Regions from separate parts of the Pseudomonas sp. LARHCG127 genome, predicted to be linked through region 1. Evidence: predicted binding sites of a transcription regulator. Region 1 holds the regulator's gene; the other holds the start of a gene.
The links. The regulator sigma-54, encoded in region 1, starts transcription at its own class of promoters, with help from an activator protein. The targets are predictions, from matches to a motif close to ANTGGCATNNANNTTGCTNT.
Positions count from the first base shown of each region.

Region 2: ACIPQ1_RS27595 (pilin) is a predicted target of sigma-54. The motif match lies at 2,390-2,409, and genes of this name have one in related genera.

Region 1 covers NZ_JBIXJT010000015.1:75,413-82,501, reverse strand. The annotation lists gene ACIPQ1_RS23195 (KdsC family phosphatase) at 1-155, shown strand, start outside; gene lptC (LPS export ABC transporter periplasmic protein LptC) at 163-732, shown strand; gene lptA (lipopolysaccharide transport periplasmic protein LptA) at 719-1,264, shown strand; gene lptB (LPS export ABC transporter ATP-binding protein) at 1,264-1,989, shown strand; gene ACIPQ1_RS23175 (RNA polymerase factor sigma-54) at 2,154-3,647, shown strand; gene hpf (ribosome hibernation-promoting factor, HPF/YfiA family) at 3,725-4,033, shown strand; gene ptsN (PTS IIA-like nitrogen regulatory protein PtsN) at 4,046-4,510, shown strand; gene rapZ (RNase adapter RapZ) at 4,513-5,370, shown strand; gene ACIPQ1_RS23155 (HPr family phosphocarrier protein) at 5,386-5,661, shown strand; gene ACIPQ1_RS23150 (ZIP family metal transporter) at 5,829-6,719, opposite strand; gene ACIPQ1_RS23145 (superoxide dismutase) at 6,739-7,089, opposite strand, start outside.
Region 2 covers NZ_JBIXJT010000025.1:25,846-32,934, forward strand. The annotation lists gene ACIPQ1_RS27585 (type II secretion system F family protein) at 1-528, opposite strand, end outside; gene pilB (type IV-A pilus assembly ATPase PilB) at 531-2,231, opposite strand; gene ACIPQ1_RS27595 (pilin) at 2,456-2,866, shown strand; gene ACIPQ1_RS27600 (BON domain-containing protein) at 3,153-3,506, shown strand; gene ACIPQ1_RS27605 (DUF2845 domain-containing protein) at 3,819-4,115, opposite strand; gene ACIPQ1_RS27610 (DUF748 domain-containing protein) at 4,117-7,050, opposite strand.

The sequences.
Region 1 (7,089 bases):
TGGGCATGGCCGTCGCCAACGCGGCCAGCTTCGTGCGCGAGCACGCCCACGGAATCACCACGGCGCGAGGCGGCGAAGGTGCCGCCCGTGAATTCTGTGAACTGATCCTGCGCGCCCAGGGCCGTCTCGAAGCGGCCAACGCCGCGTACCTGTGAGCCATTTATGCTGAGCAAAAAGATTCGCACCGTTGTGGTGTTTGCCTGTATCGCGGCGATTTTCGCCGCGGTGGGCTATTGGAACATCAGCCCTGAACGGTTTCTCGACCAGCCTGCGGCCCAAGTCGAGGAAAAGATCGACTGGTACGCGACCAACACCCACACCCTGCAGTACCTGCCCGACGGCAAAGTGCAATATGAGATGACGTCCGACAAGGTCGACCACGTCAAGGCCACTGACATTACGCTGGTCACCAAGCCGGACTTGAACATATTCCGCGGCACCGATTTTCCCTGGCATGTGCAGAGCGAGCACGCCGAAGTCAATTCCGGTGGCACCGAAGTGGAACTAATCGACTCGGTACGCATCGCCCGGACCGACGAGAAAAACCGTACGACCATCATCACCAGCACACGCATGACGGTATTCCCGCAGCAAGAATATGCGCAGACCGAGCAACCCGTTAGAATCGACGGCGCCGGGGGTGTATCGACTGGCACGGGAATGAAGGCGTATTTGAAGGAAAGCAGGATACACCTGCTATCGAACGTAAGAGGACAGTATGAAGCTCGCTAAAACCCTCCCTATTTTGCTCAGTCTGGGCGCAGCACTGGGAAGCGCGAGCGCCTGGGCTCTTCCCACCGACCGCGACCAGCCTATCCGCATCCAGGCCGACGACGCGCAACTCGACGACAAGAATGGCGTCGCCACCTATAAAGGCGACGTGATCATCACCCAAGGCTCGATGAAGGTCACCGGCAACACCGTGACCATCACCCGCACCCAGTCCGGCGATATCGACGTGGTGACCTCGGTGGGCAACCTGGCCTATTTCGAGCAGATGCAAACCGCAGGCGACACCAAGCCGGTACAAGGCTACGGGGTGACCATCCAGTACCACGCCTCCCAGGATCGCGTGGTCCTGATCGACCGTGCCAAGGTCGTCGACAAGGACAACAACGTCACCCAAGGCGAGAAAATCGTCTATGACACAAACAAGAAACTCGCCAGCGCCGGTCGCGCCACCGGCAGCAAGGTGACCGAGCAGCGTCCGCGGATCGACATGGTGATCCAGCCTAAAAAGAAAACCGAGCAGAAGGCCCAGTAATGGCAACTCTGAAAGCTCAGCACTTGGCCAAGAGCTACAAGAGCCGTCAAGTCGTGCGTGATGTCAGCCTGTCCATCGACAGCGGCCAGATCGTCGGCCTGCTCGGCCCCAATGGCGCGGGCAAGACCACTTGCTTCTACATGATCGTCGGCCTGGTCCAGGCCGATCAGGGTCGCGTATTGATCGACGACCTGGATGTCAGCCACCAGCCGATGCACGGCCGCGCGAAGGCCGGTATCGGCTATTTGCCGCAAGAAGCGTCGATCTTCCGCAAACTGTCGGTGGCCGACAACATCATGGCAATCCTCGAGACCCGCAAGGAACTCGACAAGGCCGGCCGTCGCCAGGAGCTGGAAAGCCTGTTGCAGGAATTCCACATCAGCCACATTCGCGACAACCTGGGCATGAGCCTGTCCGGTGGTGAACGGCGTCGCGTGGAAATCGCCCGCGCCCTGGCCACCGCGCCGAAATTCATCCTGCTCGACGAACCGTTCGCCGGCGTGGACCCGATCTCGGTGGGGGACATCAAGCAGATCATCCATCACCTCAAGGCCAAGGGCATCGGCGTGCTGATCACCGACCACAACGTGCGCGAGACGCTGGACATCTGCGAAACCGCCTACATTGTCAATGACGGTCAGTTGATCGCCGAAGGTGACTCCGCTGCGATCCTGGCCAACGACCTGGTCAAGGAAGTGTACCTGGGCCATGAGTTCCGCCTGTAAGCACACGTGTCTGGCGAATTGCCCGGGCGTCGTTTGATTTTATTATGGCGACGCTCTAGGCAAACACTTCAGTTTCAGGCATATAATTTGCTTAAGTTTGGCGCTCCGGCGCCCTGTAGTGGATGGCGCATGTGCGCCGGCGAATAAGGTGTTAAGCCCCTGCCATGAAACCATCGCTAGTCTTGAGAATGGGCCAGCAGCTGACGATGACACCGCAGCTGCAACAGGCCATCCGCCTGCTCCAATTGTCGACCCTGGACCTGCAACAGGAAATCCAGGAGGCCCTGGAGTCCAATCCGATGCTCGAACGCCAGGAAGAAGGCGACGACTTCGATAACACCGATCCGCTGGCCGACAACGTCGAGCAAAAGACCAACACCGAGATCCCGGAACCGTCCTACCAGGAAGCCGCCCCGACGGTGGACAACCTCGAGGAGGGCGAATGGAACGAACGCATTCCCAACGAGCTGCCCGTGGACACGGCCTGGGAAGACGTCTACCAGACCAGCGCCAGCAACCTGCCAAGCAGCGATGACGACGAGTGGGACTTCACCACCCGCACCTCTGCCGGCGAGAGCCTGCAAAGCCATCTGTTGTGGCAACTGAACCTGGCACCGATGTCCGACACCGATCGCCTGATCGCCGTGACCCTGATCGATTGCATCAACAACCAGGGCTACCTGGACGAGACCCTCGAGGAAATCCTCGAAGCCTTCGACCCCGAGCTCGACATCGAGCTGGACGAGATCGAAGCCGTCCTCCATCGCATCCAGCAGTTCGAGCCGGCCGGCATCGGCGCTCGCAACCTGGGCGAGTGCCTGTTGCTGCAATTGCGCCAGCTGTCCGCCAAGACGCCGTGGCTGGCCGAAGCCAAGCGACTGGTCACCGATTACATCGACCTGCTGGGCGGTCGCGACTACAGCCAACTGATGCGCCGCATGAAGCTCAAGGAAGATGAGCTGCGCCAGGTCATCGAGCTGGTGCAGAGCCTCAACCCGCGCCCCGGCTCGCAGATCGAATCCACCGAGCCTGAGTACGTGGTGCCCGACGTGATCGTGCGCAAGCACAATGATCGCTGGCTGGTGGAGCTCAACCAGGAGTCGGTGCCCAAGCTGCGCGTCAACGCCCAGTACGCCGGCTTCGTCAAGCGTGCCGACACCAGCGCCGACAACACCTTCATGCGCAATCAGCTGCAGGAAGCCCGCTGGTTCATCAAGAGCCTGCAAAGCCGCAACGAAACATTGATGAAAGTTGCCACCCAGATCGTCGAGCATCAGCGCGGCTTCCTGGAGTACGGCGATGAAGCGATGAAACCCTTGGTCCTGCATGACATTGCCGAGGCCGTGGGCATGCACGAGTCGACGATTTCCCGGGTGACCACCCAGAAATTCATGCATACCCCCCGGGGCATCTATGAATTGAAATACTTTTTCTCCAGCCACGTCAGCACCTCCGAAGGCGGCGAATGCTCGTCCACGGCCATCCGCGCGATCATCAAAAAACTGGTGGCTGCGGAAAATCAGAAAAAGCCGTTGAGTGACAGCAAGATCGCTGGTTTACTGGAGGCACAAGGCATTCAGGTGGCCCGCCGTACCGTCGCCAAGTACCGTGAATCCCTCGGGATCGCGCCTTCGAGCGAACGCAAGCGGTTGATGTAACAAGGCCACGCCACAGCGTTCCAGTGGCAGGCATTTCTGCCTGCCGCTTTATGCACTGGCAACGAAGGAGAAGCTGTATGCAAGTCAACATCAGTGGACACCAACTGGAAGTGACCGAACCCCTGCGCACCTACATCGGCGAAAAACTCGACCGATTGGAGAGGCATTTCGACAAGATCACCAACGTGCAAGTCACGATGAACGTCGAGAAGCTGCTGCAGAAAATCGAAGCCACGCTGCATATTCCCGGCGGAGAAGTGGTTGCCAACGCAGAGCACACAGACATGTATGCCGCGATTGACCTGCTGACCGACAAGCTGGATCGCCAACTCAAAAAGCATAAGGAAAAGACCCAGAGCCTCCTCCAGGGCGCCACCGGTCGTTAACCCCCCCAATCCATGATCCGACTAGAAACCATCCTGACCCCCGGCCGTTCCCAAGTGAACGCGCCGGGCGGCAGTAAAAAGAAAGCCCTCGAACAAATTGCCAACCTGATCCACCGCGAGGTGCCTGATCTGGTGATGCAGGACGTCTTCGAGGCCCTGGTTGCCCGTGAAAAACTCGGTTCCACCGGTTTTGGCAACGGCATCGCCATTCCTCACTGCCGTCTCAAGGGGTGTGCCGCGCCGATCAGCGCATTGTTGCACCTTGATACCCCCATAGATTTCGACGCCATCGACGGCGCCCCGGTCGACCTGCTGTTTGTATTGCTGGTTCCGGAAGCGGCGACCGATGCGCACCTTGAGCTGCTGCGCCAGATTGCCAGCATGCTGGACCGCAAGGAAGTGCGCGAAAAACTGCGCAGCGCACCGAGTAACGAAGCTTTGTACCAGGTGGTCCTGGACGAGCAGAACGGTCATTAAACATGCGCATGATCATCGTCAGTGGCCGCTCCGGCTCCGGTAAAAGCACGGCCCTCAACGTGCTTGAGGACAGCGGCTACTATTGCATCGACAACCTGCCCGCCGGCCTGCTGCCGGAACTGGCCGAGCGCGCCCTGATCCACACGGAACTGGCGCAGCCGCTGGTGGCGGTGTCCATCGATGCGCGCAACCTGCCGAGCCACCTGTCGCGCTTCCCTGAACTGCTCGAGGAAGTGCGCAGCCGGCATATCCAGTGCGATGTGTTGTACCTGGATGCCGATGAGGAGACGCTGCTCAAGCGCTTTTCCGAAACCCGCCGGCGCCACCCCCTGAGCAACGCCAACCGCTCCCTGGCCGAAGCCATCGACGATGAAAGCCAGTTGCTGGGGCCGATTGCCGACCTGGCCGACCTGAAGGTCAACACCACGCACCTGAACCTGTATCAGCTACGTGACACAATCAAGCTGCGCCTGCTGAACCAACCGGAGCCGGGCACGGCGTTTTTGGTGGAGTCGTTCGGCTTCAAGCGTGGCATGCCGGTGGACGCCGACCTGGTGTTCGATGTGCGCTGCCTGCCCAACCCCTACTGGAAGCCGGAATTGCGCGAGCAGTCCGGACTTGACCAACCAGTGATCGACTACCTGGCCGCACAGCCGGACGTCGAGGAAATGTACCAGGACATCTCCAGCTACCTGCTCAAATGGCTACCCCGCTTTGCCGCGAGCAATCGCGCCTATGTCACGATCGCCATCGGCTGTACCGGCGGTCATCACCGCTCCGTCTACCTGACCGAACGCCTGGGTCAGCTCCTGCAACAATCCCTGAAGAATGTCCAGGTTCGCCACCGCGACCTCAGCTAAAGGATTCACATCGCGATGCCTGCTCGGGAAATTGAAATCATCAACAAGCTGGGTTTGCATGCCCGGGCGTCGGCAAAATTCGTCGGTGTGGCGGGGAAGTTTCCGGATACCACGATCAGGGTCGGGCGTACGCCCGAGAGCACCGTCGACGGTAAAAGCATCATGGCGATGATGATGCTCGCCGCTGGCAAGGGCACCAGGATTCACCTGAGCACTGAAGGGGAGCAGGCGCAGGAAGCGATGGATGCGCTGGTGGCGCTGATCAACAATTATTTCGACGAAGGCGAGTAACCCCCCAGGACTCGAGCCGAGCTTGTTGTGGCGAGGGAGCTTGCTCCCGCTCGGCTGCGAAGCAGCCGTAAATCCACAGCAGGAAAACACAACGGGGCCCGCTTCGCAGGCCAGCGGGAGCAAGCTCCCTCGCCACAACAGCACAAACGCATGGCCCCTGGATTGGATCAGGCCAACGCCGTATCCAACACCATCATCAGACAAAACCCCACCAGCAATCCCAGGCTCGCCAATTTCTCGTAACCATTGCGACGGGATTCGGGTATGACCTCATGGGTCACCACCAGCAGCATCGCCCCGGCCGCCAACGCCAGCCCCAGGGGCAAGAGCATTTCGGCCAGGCTCACCAACCAGGCGCACAACAGCGCGAACACGGGTTCGACCAGCCCGGACGCGGCGCCAATCAGGAACGCCTTCACCCGCGACATACCCGCCGCGGCCAGCACCAGCGCGATCACCAGCCCTTCGGGGACATCCTGCAAGGCGATACCCATTGCCAGGCTGTCGGCATCGGGCATGCCGCCGCCTGCTGACACGCCCACCGCCATGCCTTCCGGAATGTTGTGGGCGATGATGGCGAACACGAACAACCAGATCCGCGGCGCAATGACCGGACGTCCTGGCGCTGCGATCAGCCTCTCAGGACTGGCCGACACCTTGCGGTCCACCAGGTACAGCCCGAACGCCCCCGACATGATGCCAAAACAGATAAGACCGCTGGCGGCCCAAGGTGTGAGCCCCAGTTGCTCGGCCGCGGCAATGCCCGGCACGATCAGCGAAAACGCCGTGGCGGCGAGCATCACCCCGGCCCCGAAGCCTAGCAATGAATCGCTCACGGCCTGGGGCATGCGTCGAATGACCAACACCGGCACGGCCCCCAGCGCGGTGCCCAAGGCGCACAACCCACCGCCTTGAAGCGCCCGCAACAGCTTGGGCTCCAGGTCCAGCCACGCCAGGCCCTGGGCCGCCAACAACGTCATGCCGGCCAACAGCAACAGCGACCCCAAGGCATAGCGGAACATCCGTCCGCCGCCAATCGCCAGTGTTTGAGTGTCCATGATCAGCCTTGGGTTGTGTTCATGAAGGACTTGAAGCCAGCGCTGCCTGATAGCGTCGGGCAACTTCAGGCCAATTGATCACGTTGTAGAAGGCGTTGATGTATTCCGGTCGACGGTTCTGGTAACGCAAGTAATAGGCATGCTCCCAGACGTCCAGGCCAAGAATCGGCGCGTTGCCATTCATCAACGGGCTGTCCTGGTTGCCGCTGCTTTCCACCACCAGGGTCTTTTGCGGGGTCACGCTCAACCAGGCCCAGCCGCTGCCGAAACGGGTCAGCGCCGCTTTGGTGAAAGCTTCCTTGAAACGCTCGATGCCGCCCAGCTGCGCGTCAATCGCCGCCGCCAGGGCGCCCTCGGGCTGGCCGCCGCC
Region 2 (7,089 bases), on a different contig from region 1:
CGCCGTCGGGTAGGTCATGGCTTTCTTGATCTTGGCTTTGAGGGCTTCGCTCTTTTCCTTGTAGGTCGCCACCCGGTCCAGCAGCGTATCCAGGGCGCCGGCCTGTTCGCCGGCGTCCACCAGGTTGCAGTACAGCTCGTCGAAGTACTGCGGGCATTTGCGCAGCGAGGCGGCGAAGCTGTTGCCGGCGGCAACTTCCTGCTTCACCGTATCCACCAGTTTGCGCATGTTGGGGTTGTCGAAGCCTTCGCCGATGATGTCGAACGCTTGCAGCAGCGGTACGCCAGCCTTGAGCATCGTGGCCATCTGGCGGGTGAAAAGGGCAATGTCCAGCGGCTTGATGCGCTTGCCCTTGCTGAATATCGAGGTGGATTTCTTGCGGACCTTCTCCGGGTTGATGCCTTGCTTGCGCAGTTGTGCCTTGACCAGGGCCGGGCTCTGGCCCGTCAGCTCGCCGGTCATTTTCGTGCCTTTGCGGTCCTTGCCTTCCCACGTGTACACATCGGTTTTGACTGCCTTGACCGCCATGTTCAATCCTTGGTGACCCGGTTGATTTCTTCGAGGCTGGTGACGCCCTGCATCACTTTGAGCAGCCCCGATGCGCGCAGGTCATTGAAGCCGTCGTTGCGCATCTGCAGATCGATTTCCAGCGAGTTGCCCTCGGCCATGATCAACCGTTGCAGCTCGGGCGTGTTCTTGACCACTTCGTAAACCCCCACGCGCCCTTTGTAACCGTGGTTGCACTGTTCGCAACCGACCGGCTCATAGATCGTGAATGTGCCGATGCGTTCCCGAGGGAAACCTTCCTTGAGCAAGGCTTCCTCGGGAACCTCGATGGCCTTCTTGCAGTGGTTGCACAGCTTGCGCGCCAGCCGCTGGGCGATGATCAGGTGCACGGCTGTGGCGATGTTGAACCCCGGAATGCCCATGTTCTGCAAGCGGATCAGGGTTTCGGCGGCGCTGTTGGTGTGCAGGGTGGACAGCACCAGGTGGCCGGTCTGGGCGGCCTTGATGGCGATTTCGGCGGTTTCCAGGTCGCGGATCTCGCCGACCATGATCACGTCCGGGTCCTGGCGCAGGAACGAGCGCAGGGCCTGGGCGAAGTCCAGCCCCTGGCGCGGGTTCACGTTGACCTGGTTGATGCCTTCCATGTTGATCTCCACCGGGTCTTCGGCGGTGGAAATGTTGATGTCCACGGTGTTGAGGATGTTCAGCCCGGTGTACAGCGACACGGTCTTGCCCGAGCCGGTCGGGCCGGTGACCAGGATCAGCCCTTGCGGTTGCTTGAGGGCGGCCATGTACAGGTCTTTCTGGTCCGTCTCGTAGCCCAGGGCATCGATGCCCATTTGCGCGCTGGACGGGTCGAGGATCCGGATCACTACTTTTTCGCCCCAGAGCGTGGGCAGGGTGTTGACCCGGAAGTCGATGGACTTGGTTTTCGACAGGCGCATTTTCAGCCGGCCGTCCTGGGGTTTGCGCCGCTCGGAAATATCGAGGCTGGCCATGACCTTCAGGCGGGCGGCGATGCGGGTCGCCAATTGGATCGGCGGCTTGGCCACTTCCCGCAGCATGCCGTCGGTGCGCACCCGCACCCGGTAGGTTTTTTCGTAGGGTTCGAAGTGCAGGTCGGAAGAGCCGCCCTTGATCGCGTCCAGCAACATCTTGTTGACGAAGCGCACCACGGGCGCGTCATCGGTGTCTTGGGTGCCGATGGAGTCCTGCTTGGTGTCGTCGATCGATTCGATGTCCAGGCCATCGAGGTCAACATCGCCCATGCCTTCCAGGCCGGTGCTACTGGACTCGAAGAATTTTTCGATGGCGTCGCTGAGCTTGTCGTCCTCCACCAGGATGGCTTCGGTGGTCAGGCCGGTGCTGAACTGGATGTCGTTGATGGCCTGGTGATTGGTAGGGTCGGAGATGCCCACGTACAGCTTGTTGCCACGCCGCCACAGCGGCAGGGCGTGGTGCTGGCGCACCAGTTTTTCGCTGACCAGGCCGGTGGGCTGGGCTTCCTTGTCCAGGCTGTTGAGGTCCAGCAGGGCCACGCCGAAATGCTCCGAGGCGATTTCCGCGATCTGGCGGCTCTGGACCAGTTTGTTCTGCACCAGGTAGCTGACCAGGGGGATGCGGCTGCGTTGGGCCTGTTGATACGCCTGTTGCGCACTTTGCTCGGTGAGCAGTTCGGCCAGCACCAATTGCTTGGTCAGGCCGCTGAGGGCGATGTCATTCATGGGGATACCGGACGCGGACAGTTCATGACTTATAGCCTAGTCAAGCATCGACGCCAAACCAGCGGGCCAGGGTGACAAAAAACGTCAGATAGTGCGGTTGTTGAGGTAGGACGCCGCCGTTGTGCGGGATCGACACCCTTTATTGATGGGGCTTGAGGGTTGGCATGTGCCCTGCAATGGCGGTTTCAGGTCATGAGATTTCGACTCATGCATGGGAGATGTCTATGAATAAGCAAAAGGGCTTTACGCTGATCGAGCTGCTGATCGTCGTGGCGATCATCGGCATTCTGGCGACGTTCGCGTTGCCGCAATATTCCAAGTATCAGGCGCGGGCCAAGGCGACGGCTGGGCTGGCGGAGGTCACTGCATTGAAAGTGCCGTTCGAGGACGTCATGAATCAAGGTACCAATCCGTCCTTGGCCAACATCGGTGGAACATCGCCCACCAGCAACTGCACACTCACAGCGTCGGGGACGGCCAACGATGGAGTAGGCACGATCGCTTGCACCCTCCTTAATGCACCTGCCCCGGTGCTCGGCAGAACTATCACGCTCAGTCGATCTGCCGCAGGGGTCTGGACCTGTGCCTCTACTGCCGCTCAAGAATTCTTGCCGGCTGGTTGTGACGGTGCATAACAATGCCGGTTGACTCGGCCCCGCTTAAACAGCGGGGCTTTTTTATTGGGCGTTGGAAATGTTCAGGAATTCAGAAGCTTAGCGGGCGAGCGAAACCCGCAACTTGCATGTCGAAAATCGACATGTCATGCATTTTGCATGATCGCCAAAATCGTCGCTTCGCTTAACCTGCTGATTTATAAGCAATTTATAAATGTTTCAAAACTGGCACAGCCTTCGCACTACTCCTGTTAACCCTGCCGGGATTCATCTCCGGCGGTTTCTGAGAAAAACAGGAGTTACTCGTATGAAAAAGTTCGCTATCACTGCCGCCGCTGCTACCGCTCTGACCCTGACCATGGCTAGCGCATTCGCCGAGACCACTCAAGCAACTCAGGCGCCAATGATGCTGGCTGCAGGCGAAGTGACAGAGGCCAAAGAAGACGTTTCCGATACCTGGATCACCACCAAGGTCAAAGCTGACCTGGTCACTGAAAAAGGCATTCCAGGTACAGATATCAAAGTCGAAACCAACAAAGGCGTTGTGTCGCTGTCGTCCACTGTTGCCGTGACCGACGCTCAGAAAGATATGGCCGTGGCGATCGCCAAGAAAATCAAAGGCGTCAAGGCCGTATCGGCTGACGGCCTGAAAGCCGAGTAAGGCCAAGGCTTCTCGCCTGGACTGGGAGAAGGCACGGCAAACGGGCTGAGTCATACGCTTGCCGTTGCTTTGGAGTTCATGCGAAAGGCCATAGGGATGTGGCCATTACAGGCCTCCGGCATTTGTGTCGGGGGCCTGTTCTATTTTGGAGAGGGGGCAGTGCGTGGCAGCCGGGAACCGAGTTGCCTTCATCGCGAGCAAGCTCGCTCCCACAGTGGATCGCATTGAAATCGGGCCCCTGTGGGAGCGAGCTTGCTCGCGATGGCGGCGGCACGAACAACACAAATGTTCGCGAGTTGCGTCGTGACTCGGTCACCGCCCCCGCTTGCTGGTGATCTCCACCAGCCGATTCCCCTCGAAACGCAGGTACTGATACATGCCGTTGTTGGGGCCGTAGGTCAATTCTTCCACCGGGTATTCTTCCCGGCGATTGACACTGCGCTTGTAGCCCAAGTCATCCCGCGCCGCAGGCTGTCCGCACTTCTGCAGCACTTCGCCCAAGCGGTCGCCGACGCTGATCAGCTGGTTGCCGCAGCGCAGCGTGGTGGCCGCCGATGCCTGGCCGGCGGCGAGCAATAGACCCAGGCCGAGCCCGCACCAGGTTTTCATCTTATTCGGCATCCAGATGCATAGGCGTGACCACCCGGCCATCGCTTTCGGCCTGGCCGAGGCTGGCGTCGATGAAATACACGCGGTCGTCGGCCAACTGGCCTTTGTCCACCAGGAAGTCCTTGATGCTGCTGGCCCGTTCCTGTCCCAGTTGGCGCAACAGCACGTCGCTGCCGCTCCAGAACTTGATCACGCCTTCGCGCAGTTTCTCGATGCGCGCCGTTTTATCCAGTTGCGTCCATTCGGCCGGCGGCTGGGTCTTGAGGCGCGTGCGGTAGATGCCTTCGAGCAGCGGTGCCTTTTCATCCTCGGGCACCTCTATCAGCGAAGCCTGGGCCGGAACCTTGTCACCCCGACGCTGGAGCATCTTGTAGTAGTTGTACTGGTATTCGCGCTCCAGCCGCTGGGCCGCGAGCAATGGCCCGTCGCTGCTTTCGGCGGCGGTACCCTCGATCTCCAGGCGCAGCTCCGGCCGTTTGGCCAAGGCTTCGGAGAGTTTGAGCAGCGTGCCTTCGTTATCCTTGCTAAGGTCGCTGGAGCCCGGCGCAAATGCGACGCTGCCCAGGTCTTCCGAACCGCCGCCGGCCACCAGTCCACCAATGAGCTTGAACGGCGCCTGGGCCGCGCGGACCACCAGGTTGCGCAGGGTCTGCCAGACGATCGGCATGACGCTGAATTGTGGATCGTTGAGGTTGCCGCTGACCGGCAGTTCGATGGAAATCTTGCCCTCGGAGTCCTTGAGCAACGCGATGGCCAGTTTCAGCGGCAGGCTCACGGCGTCCGGGCTGTCGACTTTTTCCCCCAACTGCAATTGCTCGACCACCACCTTGTTGTCCGCCTGGAGCTGGCCCTTGGTGATGCGGTAATGCAGGTCGAGATTGAGTCGACCCTTGCGGATGCGATAGCCAGCGAACTTGCCGGAGTAGGGCGTCAGGGTAGTCAGCTCGACCCGCTTGAAGCTGGTGGCGATGTCGAGGCTGGCCATCGGATCGAAAGGGTTGACCGCGCCCTTGATGGTGACCGGCGCGTAACGGTCGACCTTGCCCTTGATGTCCACGCTGGCCGGTTTGGCCTGGCGGCTGTCGATGGTGCCGATCTGGCCATTGAGTTGCTGGATGGCCGTGGCGAAGTTGGGGGTCAGGCTGAAGTCGGCGAAGTTGGCCGAACCGTCATTGATGGCGACGCCGCCGATGTGGATGCCCAGCGGTTTTTCCTGGGTCGCCGGTTTGGCCGCGGTGCTCTTCGCGCCGCTGTCGGCCGGTTGCGGGATCAGCAGGTCATCGACGTTGGTGGTGCGGTCGTCATTGATCATGAACCGCGCGTAAGGCTGAAACAGGTTGACCTTGTCGATGGACAGGCTGTCGCCGTGCTGGTAGTTGAGGCCTTCGAGAACCAGCTTCTGCCACTTGAGGAAATCACGGGTCTTGAGGGTGTCGAGGGTGTGCAACTGGTCGACCTGGGCGCGGCCGGTGATGGCAAAGGCCAATGGCTCGGTGCTCTTGAGGTCGACCGCCAGGTCGCTGCCGAGCATCCCGGAGCGCAGCTCCAGGCGAATGAACGGATTGATGTATGCCTGGGCGACGCGCAGGTCGATGTCCTGGGTCTTGACCTTGAGCCTGGCGCTGATCGGGTTGAGGTTGACCTCGCCGTCGGCCAGGATCTTGCCCTGTTTGCCCAGCCCGGTGTCGAGCTTGAGGGTAAAGGGCGAGCCGTTGAGGGTGTCGTAGTTCTGCAGGTCGAGGTTCAGCGGGCCGACCTCCAGCGCCACGGCGGGCTGCGCCTGGCGGTCGGCCAAGTGCACGTGATAGTCGCGCAGTTGCACGTCCTTCAACAGCACCTGCCACGGTTTGCTCGGTGGTGCCGGTTCAGGTTTTGGCGAGTCGGCCGCCGCCGGGGCGGATGCTGGTTCAGCCTTGACCTGCGGTTTGGCTGGCTGGCTGGCGAAGAGTTTCTGCCAGTCCAGCTGCCCGTCTGCCTCGCGAGCGGCCCAGGTTTCCAGCTTCTGGCTGCGGATCTTGCCCACGATCACTTGCTGCTTGGCCAGGTCCACCGTGGTTTCACTGACATCCAGGCGTTCGAGTTTCACCAGTGGACGCCCATCGGGGGCTTTAATGGCGAAGGGCGCGACACTGACCGCGACATTGTTGAGCAGCAGTTCGGTGCCTTTGGCCAAGTTGAGCTTGTAGTCGGTGCTGAGGTTCAGGACACCGTTTTCCAACACCAGCGGCACCGCGTCGCGCACGTAGGGCCACCAGGCTTTCATCTGGCCACCAGTGACTTTGAGCGTACCCTGGGAAGCAATTGGCGAGAGGCTGAAATTGCCGGTCCAGTCGATCTGCCCGCCCTCGGGGCCGGCGGCCACCAAGGTCATGTCGGCGTTGTCGTCGGGCAGGGTGCTGAGGTTCTTCAGCTCGAAATCGAGGGTGTCGTACAGGAACTCGATGGGCTCGCTGGGGCGCAGGTCCTGGAAATGCACGTAACCGCCAGCCAACTTGATTCGATCGACCCGCAGCGGAAAAGGTTTGGCCTCGGGATCGGCGGGCGTCGGTTCGCTGGCTGGCAACTTGAACAGGCCCAGTAGGTTCAACTGACCGTCCTTGGTGAACACGACTTCGGTCTTGGGCTTGTCCAGCTCAATGTTCACCAGATGGAGGGCCCCGGACCACAGGCTGTCGAGTTGCAAATTGGCGTACAGCCGTTCGAAGCCGACTTGCTCTTTGCCCGGTTCGCCGATGTTCAAGCCCCAGAGGGTGACTTCAAGGCTGAAGGGATTGAGTTCGATGCGCTGGATCTGGGCCGGTACTGTCGCAAGGGCGGCCAATTGCTGGTTGGCGATGCGCAAGGCGATGCCTGGCAGAATCAGGAAACCCAACAGACTGTAGAGGGCCAGTGCGGTCAACAGGGCGCCGATAGCGCGAATCAATCCTTTGGGCATGTGCGGCTTCATCTAGGTGTGAATTCGGAGTGCCTTGGA